3 regions of the Viridibacillus sp. FSL R5-0888 genome follow, and region 3 is predicted to be linked to each of the others. Evidence: riboswitches for the same ligand, from Rfam matches in the RefSeq annotation. Region 3 holds a riboswitch; each other region holds the start of a gene.

The links. Region 3 has a riboswitch for lysine ahead of MKY02_RS05255 (aspartate kinase). Riboswitches for the same ligand answer to the same signal wherever they lie in the genome.
Region 1: it holds a riboswitch for lysine, as region 3 does, so the genes downstream of both, MKY02_RS21580 (transporter substrate-binding domain-containing protein) here and MKY02_RS05255 (aspartate kinase) in region 3, are expected to answer to the same signal.
Region 2: it holds a riboswitch for lysine, as region 3 does, so the genes downstream of both, MKY02_RS20220 (amino acid permease) here and MKY02_RS05255 (aspartate kinase) in region 3, are expected to answer to the same signal.

What each region holds. Positions count from the first base shown of each region.
Region 1 covers NZ_JBBPAU010000001.1:4,362,281-4,370,361, reverse strand. Annotated here, with positions in the region: gene MKY02_RS21600 (LysR family transcriptional regulator) at 101-991, shown strand; gene guaC (GMP reductase) at 1,049-2,032, opposite strand; gene MKY02_RS21590 (hypothetical protein) at 2,563-2,754, shown strand; gene MKY02_RS21585 (hypothetical protein) at 3,090-4,538, shown strand; lysine riboswitch at 4,658-4,839, shown strand; gene MKY02_RS21580 (transporter substrate-binding domain-containing protein) at 4,976-5,830, shown strand; gene MKY02_RS21575 (amino acid ABC transporter permease) at 5,894-6,637, shown strand; gene MKY02_RS21570 (amino acid ABC transporter ATP-binding protein) at 6,660-7,397, shown strand; gene MKY02_RS21565 (LysR family transcriptional regulator) at 7,455-8,081, opposite strand, start outside.
Region 2 covers NZ_JBBPAU010000001.1:4,092,703-4,098,917, forward strand. Annotated here, with positions in the region: gene MKY02_RS20215 (hypothetical protein) at 26-214, shown strand; gene MKY02_RS20220 (amino acid permease) at 367-1,827, opposite strand; lysine riboswitch at 1,935-2,113, opposite strand; gene MKY02_RS20225 (aminoglycoside 6-adenylyltransferase) at 2,237-3,103, opposite strand; gene MKY02_RS20230 (CynX/NimT family MFS transporter) at 3,251-4,468, shown strand; gene MKY02_RS20235 (VOC family protein) at 4,650-5,459, opposite strand; gene MKY02_RS20240 (M20 metallopeptidase family protein) at 5,473-6,215, opposite strand, start outside.
Region 3 covers NZ_JBBPAU010000001.1:1,065,320-1,073,400, forward strand. Annotated here, with positions in the region: gene MKY02_RS05235 (electron transfer flavoprotein subunit beta/FixA family protein) at 1-150, shown strand, start outside; gene MKY02_RS05240 (electron transfer flavoprotein subunit alpha/FixB family protein) at 183-1,160, shown strand; gene trxA (thioredoxin) at 1,354-1,668, shown strand; gene uvrC (excinuclease ABC subunit UvrC) at 1,892-3,667, shown strand; lysine riboswitch at 3,727-3,908, shown strand; gene MKY02_RS05255 (aspartate kinase) at 4,033-5,265, shown strand; gene MKY02_RS05260 (YslB family protein) at 5,326-5,739, opposite strand; gene MKY02_RS05265 (succinate dehydrogenase cytochrome b558 subunit) at 6,012-6,620, shown strand; gene sdhA (succinate dehydrogenase flavoprotein subunit) at 6,683-8,081, shown strand, end outside.

The sequences.
Region 1 (8,081 bases), 3.3 Mb from region 3:
GTTTACTATTATTTTTTAAAACTCACAACTTGTAATATACCTCACAATAATGGTATAAGTAAAATTAATATATCAAATGATAGGTATAAGGTGAGGTTATATGGTAAGTAAATTAGATTTATATAAAGTGTTTTGTAAAGTGGGGAAAAGCTCAAGTTTTTCAAAAGCCGCAAATGATCTGTATATGACACAACCAGCTGTTAGTCAGGCGATTAAACAATTAGAAAATGAACTAGATATCCGCCTATTTAATAGAACACCTAAAGGGGTTTCTTTAACGTATGAAGGTAGCTTATTATTCGAATATGCAAATTCAGCAATTAACTTACTTCATGTCGGAGAAGAAAAGCTTTTAGAATTTAAAGATTTAACTACAGGTGAATTGAAAATAGGTGTGGGCGATACAATTTCAAAGTATTTTTTACTTCCTTTTTTAGAAGCTTTTCATAATCAGCACCCAAATATTAAATTTAAAATAATGAATGGTACAACAATGGAGCTTTGTGCAGTATTGAAATCGGGAGAAGTTGATATTGCCTTCTGTAATTTCCCTATTGATGATCCAACATTAGAGCTTAAACCTTGTATTGATGTTCAAGATATATTCGTTTGTGGAGAACAATACATGAAGACAATTACGGAGCCACTTAGCTTTGCTTCAATAGTAGATTTGCCACTAATATTACTTGAGCAACAATCTGTCTCGAGGAAATATGTAGATGATTATCTTATGACAAAGGGTGTTAAGATTTCACCAGAATTTGAACTGGGTTCACATGATTTATTATTAGAGTTTGCAAAAATAAATTTGGGGATAGCTTGTGTAACAAAGGAATTTTCCAAAGATTATTTAAATAAAGGAATTTTATATGAAGTGCCTTTAATGGAAGAAATCCCAAAAAGGAGTATAGGCGTATGCTTTTTAAAAAGTGTTCCTCTATCGCCAGCTTCAACAAAATTTGTTGAAATTGTAGAAAGTAATCAAATATAGATAATTGAAAAAAACCGCCAAGAAATTTTTTGGCGGTTTTTAATGTTTTACAAGTTCTTAGTACGTTTTATCACCATTAAAGATAGAGTTTTTAACGACAACGTAATCTACTGTACGGATAGCGTCAAGTTTTTTGCCGCCAGCATAAGAGATAGATGATTGAAGGTCTTGTTGCATTTCAGTAAGGGTATCTTTTAGAGAGCCTTTATGTTCAACATACAGTTTTTTACCTTCAACGTTTTTCTTCTCACCTTTTTGGAATTCTGAAGCTGAACCAAAATATTCTTTAAGAAGTTTACCGTCTTTTTCAATAGTCTTACCTGGAGATTCTTCGTGTCCAGCAAATAATGAACCAATCATGACCATTGAAGCACCGAAGCGTACAGATTTAGCGATATCGCCATTAGTACGGATACCTCCGTCTGCAATAATCGGTTTAGTAGCAGCTTTTGCACACCAGCGTAGAGCAGCTAATTGCCAGCCACCTGTACCAAAGCCAGTTTTAATTTTTGTTATACATACTTTACCTGGTCCAATACCCACTTTAGTAGCATCAGCGCCAGCGTTTTCTAATTCTCTTACAGCTTCTGGTGTACCAACGTTACCAGCGATTACAAAGCTAGTAGGTAAATGTTTTTTAATATGTTGAATCATATTGATTACAGCATTTGAATGACCGTGTGCAATATCGATTGTGATGAAATCAGGAACAATCTTATCTGCTGCCAATTGTTCGATGAAGGCATACTCTTCTTCTTTTACTCCAACGCTAATTGAAGCGATTAATCCGCGAGCTTGCATATCTTTAGTGAAATCTGCACGTTTTCCTGGTTCAAAACGATGCATTATATAGAAATATCCATCTTCAGCTAATTGAATGGCTACTTTTTCGTCAATAATTGTTTGCATATTTGCAGGTACGACAGGCAATTTAAATGTATGTTCACCTAAAGTAACAGATGTGTCACATTCAGATCTACTATTTACTATACATTTTGCAGGAACCAATTGAATATCTTCGTAATCAAATACATTTTCCATAAAACACACTCCTAAAACCGAATAATTATTATCCTTATAAATAAAATGTTCGTCTTTTAGTAATTTACATCATTTTTGGTCTTATGTCAAAAGATAATAAGCGTTTTCATCTTATTCTGTAGATATTCAAGTAATAATCATAAAAAATCTTATAGGGAAGTTTAAAATACAGAGTTTGATGTAAGAGATTCTTAAGGGAGAGAAGTCTTTAATTTCAAAAAATGAAGTTTATTAAGAGTAGCATTAGGAGATCTTGTTGAAATATACCTTGAAGTTTTAGAGAGTAGTTGTAAATCGCTGTTTATATTCATTTTAATTAAAAATCTTTTAGCAATATCGTATGTTGTATTGGTTTCGTTTCATCGCTGGTAGTTATTTTAAAAAAATCGGTCCACTTCATATTATAATTATTTCTGTTCTTTGAATTACTATTATTGCTTTAATTTAAGCAAATTATGGACATTAAAAAGCATTACGATTAGTGGTATACTGATTAAATAGATTAACCATCTGAAAGGAGATGAAAATCTTTGAAATACATTAAATCACAAATGCAACAATTAATAAATGAAAACAAAGAATTGCATACAAAATTTAAAGAGTTGAAAAAGTCTTTGGATCTTGAAAAAAATTATGCCCTGAAAGCTTTATATCATGCAGAAGTTGCTGATGGCGGTAAATATCAACAAGATTATCAAGCGTTAGATGATCCAAAATACTAAGAGCATTTTTTAGATATATATTTGAGTATCAATGACGTAAAAAAAGACTAAAACAATAAATTTAATATAACTTGTGTAGGAATATCTGCTTATTGTAGAGTTGTATCATACAGAATATATTTAAGGGCTAATTTAGTTTTAATTGGATAATGACAGGGAAAAAGGCTTGCGTAAGGCAGGTCTTTTTTCTTTTTTTTTGGATTTTTTCTGTTAAATTAGAAATATGACGTTATTTGTAGATTATTTTTTTTATTATGTCCTATTTGATAGTAATTCACTGTTTAAGAAGTTAATATTATAGTAACAATAATACATTTCTTGAAAGGGAGCATCGTATGATAGAGATAGAAATGAAATTGAAGAAGTATTTAATTGGACTGCCTCCGATTGTAATCAATGAAGATGAAACAATGGAAGATAGTATTGAAGTCCTGGATGCAAGAAATGATGTCAATTACGGTTATATTGAAGTGACTGACGATAAAGAGTTGACAAACATCAACATCGATTTTGATAAATTAGTAGAAAACAACAATGTTGAGTTAGAAAATCTAGAAGAACTTGAGATGGATGAAATTTTACATATTACAGAGTCCTTTGTGAAGGATTTCGGCCGTGAAGTAATACAATTTAGTAATTTCTCTGAAATTGGCGAAGGAGAATATTTAGTAGTTTATGAAGCTATCGATAAAAAATTAAAACTCCCTTTACCTAATTCTGGTGCAGTTATAGAGATTAATTCATATGGCACTATTACAGCGGCTACAATATTCCAAGAATATTATCAACTTACATATCCAAAAGTGGAAGTAACAGAAGATGAAGCTAGAGAAATTTTATGTAAAGAGACATTAGTGGAATTAGGAATCGAAGAAAATGAAGAGCAAGGAGAATTTGAATTGGTTTATCAACCAATTCGAGATTATATAGGTGTTACTGTTGATGGGGAAGTTCAAAAAGCAAGTCAGTTGTTCAGTGAATCACAGCTTGAACAATTTGCTGTTACACCTGTCCAAGTGACGAAGGCATTACCAAAATTATTGGGTGCAACTGATCAATATGTATTACGTGAAGAAGAGGGTAATTTATATTGGTATGTTGCGGAAGAGTTAGATGAAAAAGGTGAAGATGCAGAAGCTGTAATCGAAGTACTACATTTTGATGATGCAGGCGCTAACTATGAATCTAATGTGGAATGGGATACAGAAGCAAAGATTGAGTTACCTTTTGAGCAATTAAAAGACAATGCAATGCAATTTTTAGAGATTATTGCGGGTGACATACACCATAAATACATGCTTGAAGAACAATCTGTATTGAATGATGATACAGAAGAATTTGACGATGATTCGGATGATGATCTCTTCAATGTGGATGAATATGATGAAGACGAGCATGAAGACGAACATGAAGATGAACCAACAACTATGTTTACTTTTATCCCATTTTTCCAGGGATACAAATTAGACAAATACTCCGTTCTAATTGAGGTAGGTATACATACAGGAATTATTCGTTCATGTTTGTATAGCGCATTAAATATGGAGGCTATTCGAGGTGTGAATACTACACCAATGATTACATTAGAAGAAGCGGATACTATATATAAACAGAGTTTGCAGATGAAACTTTCACGTTTTGAAGAGATAGATGAAGATGATGAAATGACAATATACAGCTTAAATTACTCTATTAATGCACCTTCTGAAAATGGTGTAATTGATAAGATTAATGCTACGACAGGTGAAGTTACGTACGCTGGGTCAGATATTGTTAGAGGCTAAAAACTAGTTGTAAGAAAAAAGATAGTATTCTGAGTATTTTATAAAATGTGTGTTGACACTGAAAGTTCGTTACTGTAGACTGTGTACAATGATAATTGAATACAACCTCACTTGTTAATGGGTGAGGTAGAGGCGCGATATCTATTAGTCTTTAGTGGAGCTTGAGAAACTATGAAACTATTGAGAAGGAGATGTCGCCGAAGTTTGTAATACACTCGATGTTACTTGCTGGGTCTGTAGTTAATAACTGCAGGACTGTCTCAATGAACGTCCTAGTTCGTTGAGTTGAGCTATCTCATTTAGGGATAAGTAGAGGATTTAGGCTATTGTACAATGCGACCTGAGTTCATCTCAGGGCGCGTTTTTTATACGTACAATAGCCTTTTTTAGTATTTTGAAGAAAATTAAGGATATTATTTAGAGGGGGAGAATATAATATGAAAAAAACATGGGCAATTTTTTCTGCTATGACACTACTTGCTATTTTACTATTAGCTGGTTGTGGAACTAAAGATGCAGGTTCGGGATCAGGTGCATCTACTGAAGGGGAAACAAAAAAAGAAACATTCACAATTGGTATGGAAGCGGGATACCCTCCGTTTAACTGGACACAAAAGGATGATTCAAACGGCGGCGTGAAAATCTCTGGTAACGCAGAATATGCTGGCGGTTATGATGTTGAGATTGCAAAAAGAGTTGCAGAATCTTTAGGAAAAGAACTAGTAATCGTCAAAACAGAATGGGACGGTCTAGTACCTTCATTAACTTCAGGTAAAATTGATGCAATTATGGCGGGTATGTCTCCAACTGAAAAGCGTAAAAAGACAATTGATTTCACTGATAACTACTATACATCTAATTATGTAATGGTTGTTAAAAAGGGCAGTAAATACGAGAAAGCTAAATCAATCCAGGATTTTAGTGGTGCCAAAATTACAGGTCAATTAAATACAACACACTATGATGTAATAGATCAAATTACTGGTGTTAAAAAACAAGCTGCAATGGATAACTTCCCTGCAATGCGTGTAGCACTTGAATCAGGTGTGATTGATGGTTATGTATCTGAACGTCCAGAAGGTATTAGTTCTTCAGCTGCAAATGATAAATTTGTAATGGTTGAATTCACAGATGGCTTTAAAGCGTCTGAAGAAGATACAGCAATTGCTGTAGGTATTGAAAAAGATAGCGAATTAAAAGATAAAATTAATGAAGTTTTAAAAGGTATCTCTGAAGAAGAGCGTACAGAAATTATGGATAAAGCGATTGCAAACCAACCAGCTGCAAAATAATGTATGACGGATACCGGCTGCATATGAAGCAGTCGGTATTACTGCTTTTGAAGGAGGAACAGTATGAGTATTGATTGGATTATAAGTATAGCAACAGAAAACTGGGAAATGTTCCTTCGCGGGGCATGGATGACGTTATTAATTGCAACACTTGGTACTGTTTTCGGTGCAATCATTGGATTACTTATCGGTATTATTAATACGATTCCTAAACCTGAAAGAGGATTAAAAAGAATTGTATTAAAACTAATAAATATAATTCTTGGGATATACGTAGGATTTTTCCGAGGTACACCAATGATTGTTCAGGCAATGGTAGTTTTCTATGGTGCTGCCCAAGCATTTGGTGTAGATATGGACCGCACGTTTGCAGCAATTTTTATCGTTGCTATTAATACAGGAGCGTATATGGCTGAAATTGTACGTGGCGGTATTATCTCAGTAGATAAGGGCCAATTTGAAGCAGCTCAAGCGATTGGTATGAATCATTGGCAAACTATGATTCATGTAGTATTACCACAAGTTTTAAGGAATATTTTACCTGCAACAGGTAACCAATTTGTTATGAATATTAAAGATACATCAGTATTGAATGTAATTGGGGTTACAGAACTATACTTCCAAACAAAATCTGTTTCGGGGAATAATTTCAGATATTTCGAGTCATTCTTTGTAGCATGTATTTTATACTTAATCATGACATTCGTAGTGACGAAAATTCTACACTACTTTGAAAAACGATTAGATGGTCCACAAAACTATCAAATGATTGATGATCTAGAACAAATGGAAGGCAAAAAAGCATGATGCGGACAAAGGAGATAGACTTATGAAAAATGTAATCGAGATACAACATCTAAGCAAATCCTTTGGCACTCATGAAGTTCTTAAAGACATTGATTTCTCTGTAAACAAAGGGGAAGTTGTCTGTGTCATCGGCTCTTCAGGATCAGGGAAATCTACGCTTCTACGTTGTATTAACTTATTAGAAAGACCAAGTGGAGGACAGATTGTTTATCAAGGTGACAATATTCTAGATAACAACCATAATATAAATAATTATCGTACAAAACTAGGTATGGTATTCCAATCATTCAATTTGTTTAATAACCTTAATGTATTAACAAATTGTATTGTAGGTCAAACAAAGGTTTTAAAACGCTCTAAAAGTGATGCTGAGAATGTTGCTATGAAGTACTTGAAGGTTGTTGGTTTAGATCGTTATGTCAATGCGAAGCCACACCAATTATCAGGTGGTCAAAAGCAACGTGTAGCTATTGCTAGAGCGCTGTCTATGGAACCAGATGTATTACTTTTTGATGAACCAACATCTGCACTCGACCCAGAAATGGTTGGAGAAGTTCTAAAGGTTATGAAGGAATTAGCAGGTACAGGTCTTACGATGTTAATCGTGACACATGAAATGGAATTTGCAAGAGAAGTTTCAGATCGTGTTGTTTTCATGGATAAAGGGGTCATAGTGGAAGAAGGTTCACCAGAGCAAATCTTTAACCATCCGCAAAATGAACGTACAAAGTCATTTTTAAAACGCACGTTTAAACAATAGGGGTATTGAATAAGAAAGCCGTTTTTACGTCATTCGTTTGATGTAAGAAACGGCTTTTTATATATGCCACTTATTGTTGATTTCTTTTATGAACATAGAGGTATTCTTTTTACTTCCCATAATAGGTGAATATACATAGGAAAAACTCCGCTTAAATATATGGTCTTCTAAACGGATAGCAGCGAGTGTCCCTCTTTTTAATTCATGTTCAATGACACTCTTTGATAGTAGTGTAAGTCCGTCAATTCCTTGTGTCATAAATTCTTTTAATCCTTGATTACTGCTAATGGAGATTAGCGATTTAATATTGATACTGTTAGATTCTAGTACATGAAGTAAGTAATTACGTGTACCTGAGCCTTCTTCGCGAGTTAGCCATGTGTGATTATGTAAGTCTTGAATCGTTATGATTTCTTTTTGGGCAAGCACATGTGAAGGAGATGCGACTAACAATAACTCGTCTTCCATGAAGGGTTCTATAATTAACTCTTTATTGGTTGTTTGCCCTTCGATTAAGCCGATATCTATCTTCAGCAATTGAACAGCTTCAACAACCTCATCCGTATTTCCGATCATTACCTCCAGATGAAGTTCAGGATATTTTTGCTGTAAAGTAACGAGTAATGAAGGTAGTACGTATTCGCCAATGGTAAAGCTTGCGCCAATTAGCAGTTTTCCTTTAAT
Region 2 (6,215 bases), 3.0 Mb from region 3:
AATTTCAAGGAGTCGAAGATGTGGTATGAGTAAATGTCCTAAATGTGATGGAAACGTATTGAAAAAAGGGGTGCTTCACAGTGGTGCTGTAATACTTCAAATGGTGCCAGCAAGCAATACTAGAGGGAAATCTTCACCTGTATCAGCAGAGTATTGTAATGATTGTGGATACATTGAAGCTCTTTATGTCACTGAACTTAAGAATTTGCAATAACTCTTCTTATTCCATTATTGATTAAATGCCCTTCAGATAATTTATTGCTTTACTTCCCTTAAACACGTTCATGAATATGTTTAATAGTGCAAATGGGTATAAATTAATTAAACAAAAAACTACGCAGCCTAAAGGCTACGTAGTTTTTTAGGTTAACGGTGACTATCAAAGTCACAATCTTCTAGTTTTACGACTTTCGTTTTATGAACAATTTTATAGCCGAACCAAATGGCTAAGAAAATTGGTAATCCGATATATGAAACAAGCATACCGTACCAATCGATATGGTCACCTGTGAATGCTGTATAGTTTTGACCAACAACAACAATTGCACAAAGTACAAAGGCAAAAATCGGACCGAACGGGAACCATTTTGCTTTATAAGGTAATTCGTTTAAATCGCGACCTTGTATGATATATGCTTTACGGAATCGGTAATGACTTACTGCGATCCCTAGCCAAGCCACAAACCCACACATACCTGAGGCATTTAGCAACCAAATATAGACAACACCATCACCGAAGAATGATGCAATGAATGATACACAAGCAACTAAACAAGTTGCTACTAGTGCTGCCATCGGAATACCGCGTTTGTTTAGTTTGGTAAACATTTTTGGTGCTTTACCGTCTTTAGCAAGCTCCCAAAGCATACGTGAAGATGCATATAAACCAGAGTTTCCTGAAGATAATATCGCCGTTAAAATGATCGCATTCATAACTGAAGCTGCAAACGCGATACCTGCATTTTCAAATACTAATGTGAACGGACTAACTGTAATATCACTACTAGCTAAACGTTCATCAGTAAATGGAATTAATAAGCCAATCGCTAAAATTGCTAAAATGTAGAATAAAAGGATACGCCAGAAAACTTGACGAACAGCTTTCGGAATATTTTTTCCTGGATCATCTGTTTCACCCGCAGTAATCCCAAGTAGCTCAGTTCCTTGGAATGAGAAACCTGCTGCTAAGAAAATACCGAACATTGCGAAGAAACCACCATGGAATGGACCATCTTCAATGAAGAAATTTTTGAATCCAACTGGGTCTTGTCCACCCATCAAACCAAATACCATCAAGAAACTAACGATGATAAAGACAACAATTGTAACGACTTTAATTAGTGAAAACCAATATTCACTTTCACCAAAGCTTTTAATCGATAAGACATTCAAAGTGAAGATGATTACTAAAAATCCTGCTGTCCAGACAAATGATGATACGTCTGGGAACCAAAATTTCATAATTAATGATACCGCTGCAATTTCTGCTGCGATCGTAATTGCCCAGTTATACCAGTAGTTCCAACCAAGAGCAAAGCCAAGCGCTGGGTCAACGAATTTAGATGCGTAAGTACTAAATGAACCTGATACAGGCATAAATGCTGCCATTTCCCCTAAACTTGTCATTAAAAAGAACACCATAATACCAATTAAAGAATATGCTAATAACGCTCCACCTGGACCCGCTTCGTGGATAGCTCCACCACTTGCTAAGAACAGCCCTGTACCGATTGTTCCTCCAAGTGAAATCATCGTCACGTGACGACTTTTCAATCCTCTATTAAGACCTTGCGTTTCTACGCTTTGGCCATTATTTTTATTACTCATTAAGAATCTCCTCTTTCCATTTTTCATTGCAAGAAGGTTAACTTGATGTCATAAAAAATACCATCACAAGGAATATGCGATGGTATCGAAATATGCCCATCAACCTTGATAAAGATAGCTCAACACGCCTGCTAAGACGTGACAGTTCTGCACCTTTCGGCAACAGCCCCAATGATTATAAGAAAAAGCTTATAATCACTTCGGCGATATTCCCTTTCAAATAGAATCCCCGACGCTTTTCGTCTCATCCATTTTACTTTTTAATACCGCGACCTCTACCTCATCGAATGGATGAGGCATTGCAATATATTAATTTAATATGTCCCCATTATAATACAAGAGTGTTCTATATTCAAGATGTAAATTATCTTGAATATTAGAACAATTTAAGTTAATTTTTGTTAAGACTTCAGAATATAACTTTTGCATCACTCGGTAGCGTTTGAATATGTTTTAAGTAATTGAGCACTATCACACTTTCTCCATAACCTTGGAATGAAAGCATGCTAGCAACATTTGTTGCTGTATTTTGGAATAAATCACACATAGTAAATAGTGCTTGCCATGCTGAATCATAGCTAGCATTATTATATGTTGCGAGTAACTGCTCCCACACCTTTTTTGGTAACAGGTACTCTAGGTCCTTGCCATTTTTACCAACGCTTTTAGAAAAGTCTGTTTGCACTCCGACTTGCCAAGAAAGCATTTGAATCAGCATTTCACGCGTATTATTAAAATGTGCTTGTGCATAGAGCATTTCTTTTCTCCATAAACCTTTCGCAATATATGTAGAAACCCACCAAAATTCATTACAACAATCCTTATAATGTTCTTCTGTCGGGCATTGCACCCAATAATTCACATCCGTTGGTGAAGGGAGTTTAGGAAGTGACCCATCTTTATCTAACAAGATTGTGGTTAAACTATCTTCCTTACAATATTCTTCTTGTTCTTCGACAGGGATAAGCATCAAATCAATTCGGTTTCCATCCGAAAATTGCATCAAGTATGTATAGCGCCCACCAAGTTCAGGAGGAAACAACACCATATCTTCTGGCGTTTGCATAATGATTCTCTCTCCAAAAATATTTACCCAATAAGGGGTGTTAGTAAATGATTTGATATCCGTCACAATATAAACGATATCAAAATCTTGAAAGGGATCCTTTTTCACATTCATATTTGTTCTTGAACCATTCATACAAACCGCGCGTACGCGATCATCATTTTTCGCTATATCTAGGATTAAATCCATCATTTGCTGCGCTGTTCTCATCATCAATACCCCCGTATTAAATTGGTGATTTTATTTTGAGCCATCTTATTATAATTATCAATTTTCTTTGATATAATTAACCTTTGTCAATTAGTAGGTTTAAAATATTATAAGATTTATAAATATATATAATAGGAGGAGTTACAATTGGCAACAAATAAAGCTGTTCAAAATGGCAACAAGCTAAAATGGAATCGTAAAGTTTGGCTACTTGTAATTGGGATTATTTTCATTGCTTCTACATTACGTGCTCCTTTAACTTCTGTAGGTCCAATTATCTCATTCATTCGTGATGGTCTTCATATTTCAAATGTATTAGCAGGATTTATCACAACGATCCCTTTGCTTGCTTTTGCTGCTATTTCACCATTAGCGCCAAAATTTTCAAAGCGCTTTGGCATAGAACGTACTTTACTATTCTCAACAGCATTACTTGCTGTAGGGATTCTTACTCGATCATTAGGTACCACATCCACACTGTTATTAGGTACTTCTCTAATCGGTGTAGCAATTGCTTTTGGAAATGTACTGTTACCAAGTTTGATTAAATTAAAATTCCCTTTACAAGTTGGGTTACTAACAGGAATTTTCACTGTTTCGATGAATCTATCTGCAAGTTTAGCAGCTGGTATTAGCTATCCACTTGCTAGCGGAGAACTCGGCTGGAGAATTGCGTTAGGTATCTGGTTCATTTTAGCAATAATCGCTATTATTGTTTGGCTCCCACAAATTCGTAAATCTAAGTCTGAATCTAATATTGGCTCTGAAACTAATAAAGAACACATCCCACTTTGGAAATCACCTCTAACTTGGACAGTTACATTAGCAATGGGCTTCCAATCTCTTATTTTCTATACAACTGCGGCTTGGATTCCTGAAATGTTGCAATCACAAGGTATGAGTGCTAATACAGCTGGGTGGATGTTCTCCTTTATGCAGTTCTCGCAATTACCTGCAACATTTATGATTCCCATTATTGCTGGCCGTAGAAAAGATCAACGCCCACTTGTTATTGTTTTCGGCGTTCTTTATCTAGTAGGATTCGGAGGTATTTTAGCTGGATGGACCTCTTTAACAGTGTTATGGATGATTTTACTTGGACTTGCAGGTGGTGCATCATTTAGTTTAGCTATGATGTATTTTTCACTGCGCACGCGTACTGCTCATGAAGCGGCAGAATTATCTGGTACTGCTCAATCACTTGGTTATTTATTAGCTGCTATCGGTCCTGTACTATTTGGCTATGTTCACGATATTACCAATAGCTGGACAACAGCTATCATTCTATTCATCTTTACAGTTCTGCTATTAGTAACTGTTAGTATGCATGCTGCAAAAGAAGGTTATGTTACCCCTGAAAAATAGAGTTGAATCCGAGCTTATAATGGTTAGGGTTTTTATATTACTAGGCGCAAGTTATCCACATAAAAAAGCTATTAGGTAGTTTAACCACTACCTAATAGCTTTTAATTTTTATTGTCTTTATAATTGCTGGCTTACTATTTCCCCTCCACTTTATGTCACACAATTATAATATTGCTATAAATTACTTCTCAAAATGATAGCGACCGTTAAATAATCCAATTGTGCCAGGTTCTTTAGAACCTGAAAAATTAACTTGGAATGGAAATTCGCCTTGTTCTGCTAATACTTTTGCAACAATTCCATCTCCAATAGGACTAGCAAAGTATAAGTCCCCTCCAGCTAATGTAAGAACCTGTACAATAGCATTCAACTCTGGATCGACATATGCTTCTGCAACCTCTAACCCTAAATAACGAGACCATTTTTCAGCAGTTTTTTCAGCATCTATTACAGCAAAAGTAACACCTGCAAATTCTAACTTTTCTGGTTGATTTCCAATGACACCTTTTTCAATTTGTTCCTGTCTACGGGCATCGTCATTATCGTCCCATTGAATAATAAATGGTAATTGAAGAGAGTCATTTCCTTCACCAGCATAAAGTAACTGCCAGCTAATAATACTGCCATCTGGTCGTTTTCTGTTCATTGGTACTGGCCCATTTACTGATAAACCTTGCTCTTTCAAACGCTCTGCTATACCTTCAATATCCGTTGTACGAGCTGCAAATCTTACGAAACCTTCTTTGAATTTATTATTTACTACTGTTTCAATAAGGCTGTGATGTAAATGTTTTGCCCCTGCTACTAATTCTCTGTCGTATGTACCAAGGTACTCTATATAACTTAGATCAAAGTAACTAAGTGCATTGTACGTTCCGCGCCCTTCATGAACGCCACCTTCAACAGCGTAAATTCCTTGATTTTGTAATGGCTTAATTACTTCTTTTGGCTCATCCACAAAATGTACTAAGTGATCAAAAGATAATGTCATGTTCCAGTCCCCCTTATTTAAATAAATAATGTGAAACGATTTTCACAAATGATTTCTCTATAGTTAATAACGCTCTTTCATCAAAATCAAATTTTGGATGATGATGTGCAAAATGAGTGCGTTCGTCGTCATTTCGTGAACCTGCTTTAAAATAAGTACCTGGCTTTTCATTTAAAAAGTACGCGAAATCCTCCCCACCCATTGACGGTTCAAAATCAATCACAGATTCTGTACCGAATTCTGCTTCAAATAATTCTTTCACAAGCTCTGTTTCAGTTGGATGATTGTAAAGGGCTGGGTAGCCATGCAAATAATCGATTTCACATGTGGCATGTGCTGATTCCGTTACTCCTTTGACAATTGAGTAGATTTCTTCTTTTACCTTACTCCGAACATCCTCTGTCATCGTCCGGACCGTTCCTTCAATAATTGCCGAATCTGCAATGATATTAAAGGCACTTCCAGCGTGGAATACACCAACTGTCACCACCGCTGCATCAAATGGATTTAAGCGACGACTGACAATTTTTTGCAACGCTCCAACGATTTCACTACCCACTATAATCGAATCGATGGATTGCTGTGGTTTCGCACCATGCCCTCCTAGTCCTTGGATTTTAATTGTGAATTTATCAACTGCAGCCATTTTGAAACCATCCCCAACAGATACCTTTCCAACTGGCGAACCCGAGTCTAAATGCGCACCAAATACATAATCTACATCCTTTAATACATCTTCAGCAATCATGAATTTCG
Region 3 (8,081 bases):
ATTGATGAAGATGATGTTCAAGCAAAGACTACAACAGTTGAAATTTACTTACCAGCTCAAAAAGTAGCTGGACGTGTATTAGAAGGCGATTTATCAGAACAAGTGAAAGAGCTTGTAAGTCTATTACATTCTGAAGCAAAAGTCGTTTAAGCTGATTTTAAATTGTATGGGAGGGACATAACATGTCTAAAAAAGTATTAGTATTAGGTGAAGTACGCGAAGGAAGCTTAAGAAATGTATCATTCGAAGCTATTGCAGCTGCAAAAAAAGTGTCTGGTAGCGGAGAAGTTGTAGGCGTTCTAATCGGAGACGCTGTAGCGAATCTTGCCGAGGAACTTATTCAAAACGGTGCAGACCGTGTAGTGACTGTTGAACACCCACATTTAAAACAGTATACTTCTGATGGCTTTAGCCAAGCATTTATGGCTGTTACTGAGCAAGAGCAACCAGAAGCAATCGTTTTCGGTCATACTGCTCTAGGTAAAGACCTTTCACCTAAACTAGCTAGTAAATTACAAAGCGGTTTAGTATCAGATGTTACAGATATCGAAGGGGAAGATGATTCAGTAGTTTTCATCCGTCCAATCTATTCTGGTAAAGCATTTGAAAAAGTACAAGTGAAAGAGGGACTTGTGTTTGTGACAATCCGTCCAAATAACATTGCACCTCTAGCAAAAGATGAATCTCGCTCAGGTGATGTGTCATCAATTTCTGTAGATATTACGAATCTACGTACTATTATTAAAGAAGTTGTTCGCAAATCAACAGAAGGCGTTGATTTGTCAGAAGCGAAAGTAGTAGTAGCCGGTGGTCGTGGCGTGAAAAGTGAAGAAGGTTTTGCTCCATTAAAAGAGCTTGCTAACGTACTAGGTGGCGCTGTAGGTGCTTCACGTGGAGCATGTGACGCTGATTATTGCGATTATTCATTGCAAATCGGTCAAACTGGTAAAGTTGTTACGCCTGATCTTTATATCGCTGCTGGTATTTCAGGTGCAATCCAACATTTAGCTGGTATGTCTAACTCAAAAGTAATCGTTGCGATCAATAAAGATCCAGAAGCGAATATCTTTAAAGTAGCTGACTACGGTATCGTCGGAGATCTTTTTGAAGTTATCCCAATGCTTACTGAAGAGTTCAAAAAATTATTAGTAAACGCATAATAGCTGCTTCTAAACCCTGTAAAAGGTCATACTATTTACAGGGTTTTCTTCATCCAAGCATACATACTAACGTGTGATAGACGTTTTTTACTATCGTTATTGCAAAATAATGCTGTTATAAGCATAACAGTCGCTCGTGCTTTTCATCCATGCTATACTACCGTTATACGTAAGTTGAAGGAGGATATTTAATATGGCAATCGTACACGCAACAGATGCAAGCTTTTCACATGATATCGCAGAAGGTTTAGTACTAGTTGATTTTTGGGCAACTTGGTGCGGACCTTGTAAAATGATCGCTCCTGTTTTAGAAGAACTAGATTCTGAATTAAACGGTGCAGCTAAAATTGTTAAAGTTGATGTAGACCAAAACCAAGAAACAGCAAGCAAATTCGGCATTATGTCAATTCCAACTCTATTATTATTCAAAGACGGAGAGCCAGTTGATAAAACTGTTGGTTTCCAACCGAAAGAAGCATTAGCTGAATTCATTCAAAAACACGCTTAATCTTTGAAAAAATGAATATTAAACCGGGTTCCTACAATGGTTCCCGGTTTTTTTTAGAATTAATAGAGATTAAAACTATTATGTAAAGAATATAAATACAGCGCCTAGACCTCGAGGTCAAAAGCTCAATTGACGTGGAGGTTATAGAATAACCTTTAGGTCAATTCGCCTATGATTGCCGGAACTGAACAAGGTGCCCGCACTTTTTTAAGAAGGTGATAAGATGAACGAATTAATAAAACAAAAATTGGCCATTCTACCTGACCAACCTGGATGTTATTTGATGAAGGATCGTCAAGGAACAATTATTTATGTCGGCAAAGCTAAAGTATTAAAAAATCGCGTACGTTCTTATTTCACAGGCAGCCACGATGGTAAAACGCAAAGACTTGTTAGTGAAATAGAAGACTTCGAGTACATCGTGACATCTTCGGATATAGAGGCATTTATCTTAGAGTTAAACCTCATTAAAACTCATGATCCGAAATACAACATTATGCTGAAGGATGACAAGACGTACCCATATATTAAAATAACGAATGAGAAGCACCCGCGACTGCTTATTGTCCGCAAAATAAAAAAGGATAATGGTAAATATTTTGGGCCTTATCCGAATAGCTTTGCTGCAAATGAAACGAAAAAATTACTTGATCGCTTATATCCACTAAGGAAATGCACAAATTTACCGAATCGAGTTTGCTTATACTATCATTTAGGACAATGTCTAGCTCCTTGTGTAAAAGAAGTTGAGAAAGAGCAATATCAAGAGATCATTCAAGGTATTACGAGTTTCCTAAATGGTGGGTACGGAGAAGTCAAAGAAGATTTAAATGCAAAAATGCTCGATGCAGCTGAAAAATTAGATTTCGAACGAGCAAAAGAATATCGAGATCAAATTTCACATATTGAAACTGTCATGGAACGCCAGAAGATTACGCTTACGGATTTAACGAATCGTGACGTTTTTGGTTATGCGGTTGATAAAGGTTGGATGTGTATCCAAGTATTCTTTGTAAGACAAGGAAAGTTGATTGAAAGAGATGTTTCGTTATTCCCTATTTATCGAGATCCTGAGGAAGAATTTTTAACATTTGTGGGGCGCTTTTATGAACAGGCAGAACATATCAAGCCAAAGGAAATCTTTATACCTTCCAATATTGAAGGAGACCTTCTAGCTACAGTACTTGATTTAAAAGTGACGATACCTCAAAGGGGAAAGAAAAAAGAGCTTGTTGATTTAGCGAGTAAAAATGCTCAAATTGCTATCTCTGAGAAGTTCCAGTTACTTGAGCGTCAAGAAAAAAGAACAATAGGTGCCTGCGAAGAATTGGGAAATGCGATGAATATTGCGATACCGCTTCGCATAGAATCATTTGATAATTCCCATATTTTTGGAGCGGACGCCGTCTCAGCGATGGTAGTTTTTATTGACGGTAAGCCTAGCAAAAAGGATTATCGAAAATATAAAATTCAAGTTGCAGCAAAGCACGACGATTACGGTGCAATGCGAGAAGTCATTCGCCGAAGATATACTCGTGTATTAAGAGATGGCTTACCTTTACCCGATTTAATCGTTATTGATGGTGGGAAAGGACAAATGGAAGTAGCAAGAGAAATCTTAGAAGATGAGCTTGGTTTAGATATTCCTATTGCAGGTTTGGCAAAAGATGATAAACACCAAACTTCTCAATTGCTGTATGGCTCGCCGCCAGAAATTATTCCGTTGAAGAGAACGAGTGAAGCGTTTTATCTTTTACAAAGAATTCAAGATGAAGTTCACCGTTTTGCTATTACCTTCCATCGCCAATTACATGAAAAGAATGCCATTACATCTGTTCTCGATGAAATTGAAGGAATTGGACCAAAAAGAAAGCAACAGCTTCTCAAACAATTTGGATCTGTTAAAAAAATTCGTGAGGCATCCTATGAAGAATTAGTAGCTGCGAATGTACCAAAAAAACTAGCTCAAACCATATTTACTTATTTTTCTGAAAAATAAATTGTAGTAATCTGAAAATTGTGTTAAGGTAACATTACTATTATAAATAATCACTATTTAGTGATGATAGAGGCGCGGATTTCAAGAGTAATCAGCAAGAGGATGAGTAGATCCTATGACTGCTGACGAAAGGGGAGGCCGCCGAAGTGATAAATTGACTATTTCCAATTTATTACTGGTTCTGCATTTAACAAGTGTAGAATTGTCAGATCCGTTTCGGTTCTGGAGGGCTATCTCACATGAATGTTCTTTTGAACGTGCATGCTACGAGGCGGCTTTTCACACTTAAACGTGTGAAAGGCTGCTTTTTTCATAAGATGTCATTGTGAATACGGTCGTCATAACAAATAAGGGAGAGGTTATGGGTGAGTTGTTTAGTTTTTAAATTTGGTGGTACATCAGTTGCAACGATTGAACGCGTATTGCATGTGGCAAAGCGCATTCAGAAAGAGAAAGAAAAGGGTTATGATATTGTCGTTGTTGTTTCAGCGATGGGCAAAACGACGGATAAGCTTGTAGAAATGGCACATGAAATTATGCCAAATCCATCGAAACGAGAAATGGATACGCTCTTAACAACAGGTGAGCAGGTGACTATCTCATTATTATCGATTGCATTACAAAGTTTAGGGTTATCAGCGCAGTCCTTCACTGGTTGGCAAGCTGGAATTTTAACGGAGGCAATTCCGAGTGATTCTCGCATTGTTGAAATTCAGTCTGGAAAGGTGCGAAGAACGTTGGATAAAGGCCATGTTGCAGTAGTTGCAGGCTTCCAAGGAATCGATAGTAATAACAATATTACAACCCTAGGTCGCGGAGGATCAGATACGACAGCAGTTGCTTTAGCTGCAGCATTAGGTGCTGAGCGCTGTGATATTTATACAGATGTTGATGGTGTGTACACTTCAGATCCACGTTATGTTCCTAAAGCTCGCAAACTACAAGAACTGTCATATGATGAAATGTTAGAATTAGCAAATTTAGGGGCAGGTGTCTTACATCCACGTGCCGTAGAGTTTGCAAAAAACTACAATATCCCATTAGCAGTTCGCTCTAGTTATGTAGAAGATGAAGGAACAATTATGAAGGAGGAAGTAGAAGTGGAAAAAGATTTAGTTGTACGTGGAGTAGCATTTATGTCAGATATTGTTCGAGTAACGGTAGGTTACGAGGGGAATTATAAAGGTTCTTTAGTCAATATTTTCACAGTTTTAGCTGATAATCATATTAACGTTGATATTATCGTTCAAACTATTCTCGAAGGGGTAGAGCCTTCAGTATCATTTACTATTACAAAAGAAAATTTAGCAGATACTGCTCGAGTCTTAGAAGTTAATAAATCTAAAATTGGTTATTGTCATGTGAATTATGAAGAGGACGTAGCTAAAGTATCGATTGTAGGTTCTGGTATGGTATCTAATCCTGGCGTAGCCGCAAAAATGTTCGATCGCTTACATAAAGAAAACATTACATTAAAAATGGTAAGTACTTCTGAAATTAAAATTTCTGTTGTCATTCCACAAGAGTCGATGTTGCTAACTGCAAACGCATTACATGATGAATTTGAATTGGCAGCTAGTCTAGCAATTCAAGTTTAATTAAATAAAATAAAAAGAAGCTGACTAGCCATCTTGAACAGATATTTAGTCAGCTTCTTTCTATAGTTGGTCTTTTAAATCCCATTTGACATGGAATCGTACAAGCCCACGCTTTGCTTTCTTTTCGTCGTAGCATTCTGTTAAGAAACCACTGATTTTCTCTTGTTGAGCTGCTAGGAAGCCACTTTCAAGACGGAAGCAGCGTTTTTCAAATTGCATAGCCTCAGGATCTCCAGTGAGAGTATAAAACGTTTCATCTTTAGATTGTTTTTCTATAGAAAGCTCTCCCCATCCTGCTTCTTGGAAAAATGAAACAGCTTCTTCCATACTGTATAAAGGAAACTTGCGGGCTAACTCTTTACCGCACCAATATAGGATATCTTCTTCGTTTTTTCCGAGAACAGACGAGAGAACGTGATCTCTGATTAGTTCGTAACCAAATAATGGGAAGTGTTGAGTGTTTGTAGATGACATGATTTGCCTTCTTTCATTTAATTTTGTCTAATTTTTGTCAGAGTTAGAGAATAGCGTTTTCTGGTAGAATATTTATGTATTTACGAGAAAAAAACGTGATTTAATGGTACCTAGAAATAGTGCTAGTTACCTTGACGCTCTGCCATGATGAGAGTACAATGAACTTGTCATAATATTGTACCATGATGAAATATGCAGTCAATGGATACCACGTTGGAAAGCGTTGGTAGTTGTTCGTCTGTCTATTTTCAGTATTAAGGGGGGTAACAGTTTTGTCGAAAGATCGAGAGTTTTATTGGCGTCGACTACATTCACTTCTTGGAATTATTCCAGTTGGACTGTTCTTGACGCAACACTTGTTTATTAACTTTACAGCAACAAAAGGTGCAGAATCATTTAACACAGCAAGTGAATTTATGGGGAGTCTCCCATTCTTATGGGCTCTAGAATGGATTGTAATTTACATTCCATTAATGTTCCATGCTTTTTATGGTGTGTACATAGCCTTCACTGCACAACCAAACACTAAACGTTTTAGCACTTTCCGTAACTGGATGTTCGTATTACAACGTTTCACAGGAGTATTCCTAGTTGTATTTATCGCTTGGCATATTTTCCAAACTCGTATCCAAAAAGCACTTGGAACTGAAGTTGATTACGACATGATGGCAGATGTACTATCTAATCCTTGGATGGTAGCATTCTATATCGCTGGTATTATTTCAGCAACTTTCCACTTAGCAAACGGTGTTTGGGCATTCCTAGTAAGCTGGGGAATTACTCAATCTCCAAAATCACAAAAAATCGCAACATATGTTACTGTTTTAATTTTCTTAGTGTTATCTGTAGTCGGCGTATCGGCTTTACTTGCATTCGTATAAGGCAGTGCACTTAAACTCATGAAAGCGCTTGATTACTAATTGAAAGAGGAGTGAGAAATATCATGGCTAAAAGCAAATTGATAGTCGTTGGCGGCGGTCTTGCTGGTTTAATGGCTACTATGAAAGCAGCCGAAATGGGCACAGAAGTTGAATTATTCTCATTAGTACCAGTAAAACGCTCACACTCTGTATGTGCACAGGGCGGAATCAACGGTGCTGTTAATACAAAAGGTGAAGGGGATTCTCCATGGGTCCACTTTGATGATACAGTTTACGGCGGGGACTTCTTAGCGAACCAACCACCAGTAAAAGCAATGGCTGATGCTGCACCAGGAATCATCCATTTATTTGACCGTATGGGTGTTATGTTCAACCGTACACCAGAAGGTTTATTAGATTTCCGTCGTTTCGGTGGTACTTTAATGCACCGTACAGCATTTGCTGGTGCGACAACAGGACAACAACTTCTATACGCTCTAGACGAACAAGTTCGTAAATGGGAAGTAGAAGGCTTAGTTACAAAATACGAAGGTTGGGAATTCTTAGGACTAGTTCTTGATGACGAAGGCGTTTGTAAAGGGATTAAAGCACAAAACCTTACAACTCACGAAATCAAAGCATTCCGTTCTGACGCAGTGATCATGGCAAGTGGTGGTCCTGGTATTATCTTCGGTAAATCAACAAACTCAATGATTAACACTGGTTCAGCAGCATCTATTGTTTACCAACAAGGTGCTAAATACGCGAACGGGGAGTTCATCCAAATTCACCCTACAGCAATTCCTGGTGACGATAAACTTCGTCTAATGTCAGAATCTGCTCGTGGTGAAGGTGGTCGTATTTGGACTTACAAAGACGGTAAACCTTGGTACTTCTTAGAAGAAAAATACCCTGCATACGGTAACTTAGTGCCACGTGATATTGCAACACGTGAAATCTTTGACGTTTGTATTAACCAAAAACTTGGTGTAAACGGTGAAAACGTTGTTTATCTAGATCTTTCTCATAAAGATCCACATGAACTTGACATTAAGCTTGGTGGTATCATTGAAATCTACCAAAAATTCGTAGGTGACGATCCACATAAAGTACCTATGAAGATTTTCCCAGCAGTTCACTATTCTATGGGTGGTCTATGGGTAGATTACGATCAACATACAACAATTCCAGGCGTATTTGCTGCAGGTGAATGTGATTACTCTCAACACGGTGGTAACCGTCTAGGAGCTAACTCATTACTATCAGCTATCTATGGTGGTAGTATTGCAGGACCAAACGCTGTTAACTACATTAAAGGTCTAGAAAAACATGTAGAAGATCTTCCTTCTTCAATTTACGATTCCGCAGTTGCTGAAGAACAGCAAAAATGGGATGATACATTGAAATTAGACGGTAACGAAAATGCATACCTACTTCACAAAGAACTTGGTGAATGGATGACAGCTAATGCTACTGTTGTAC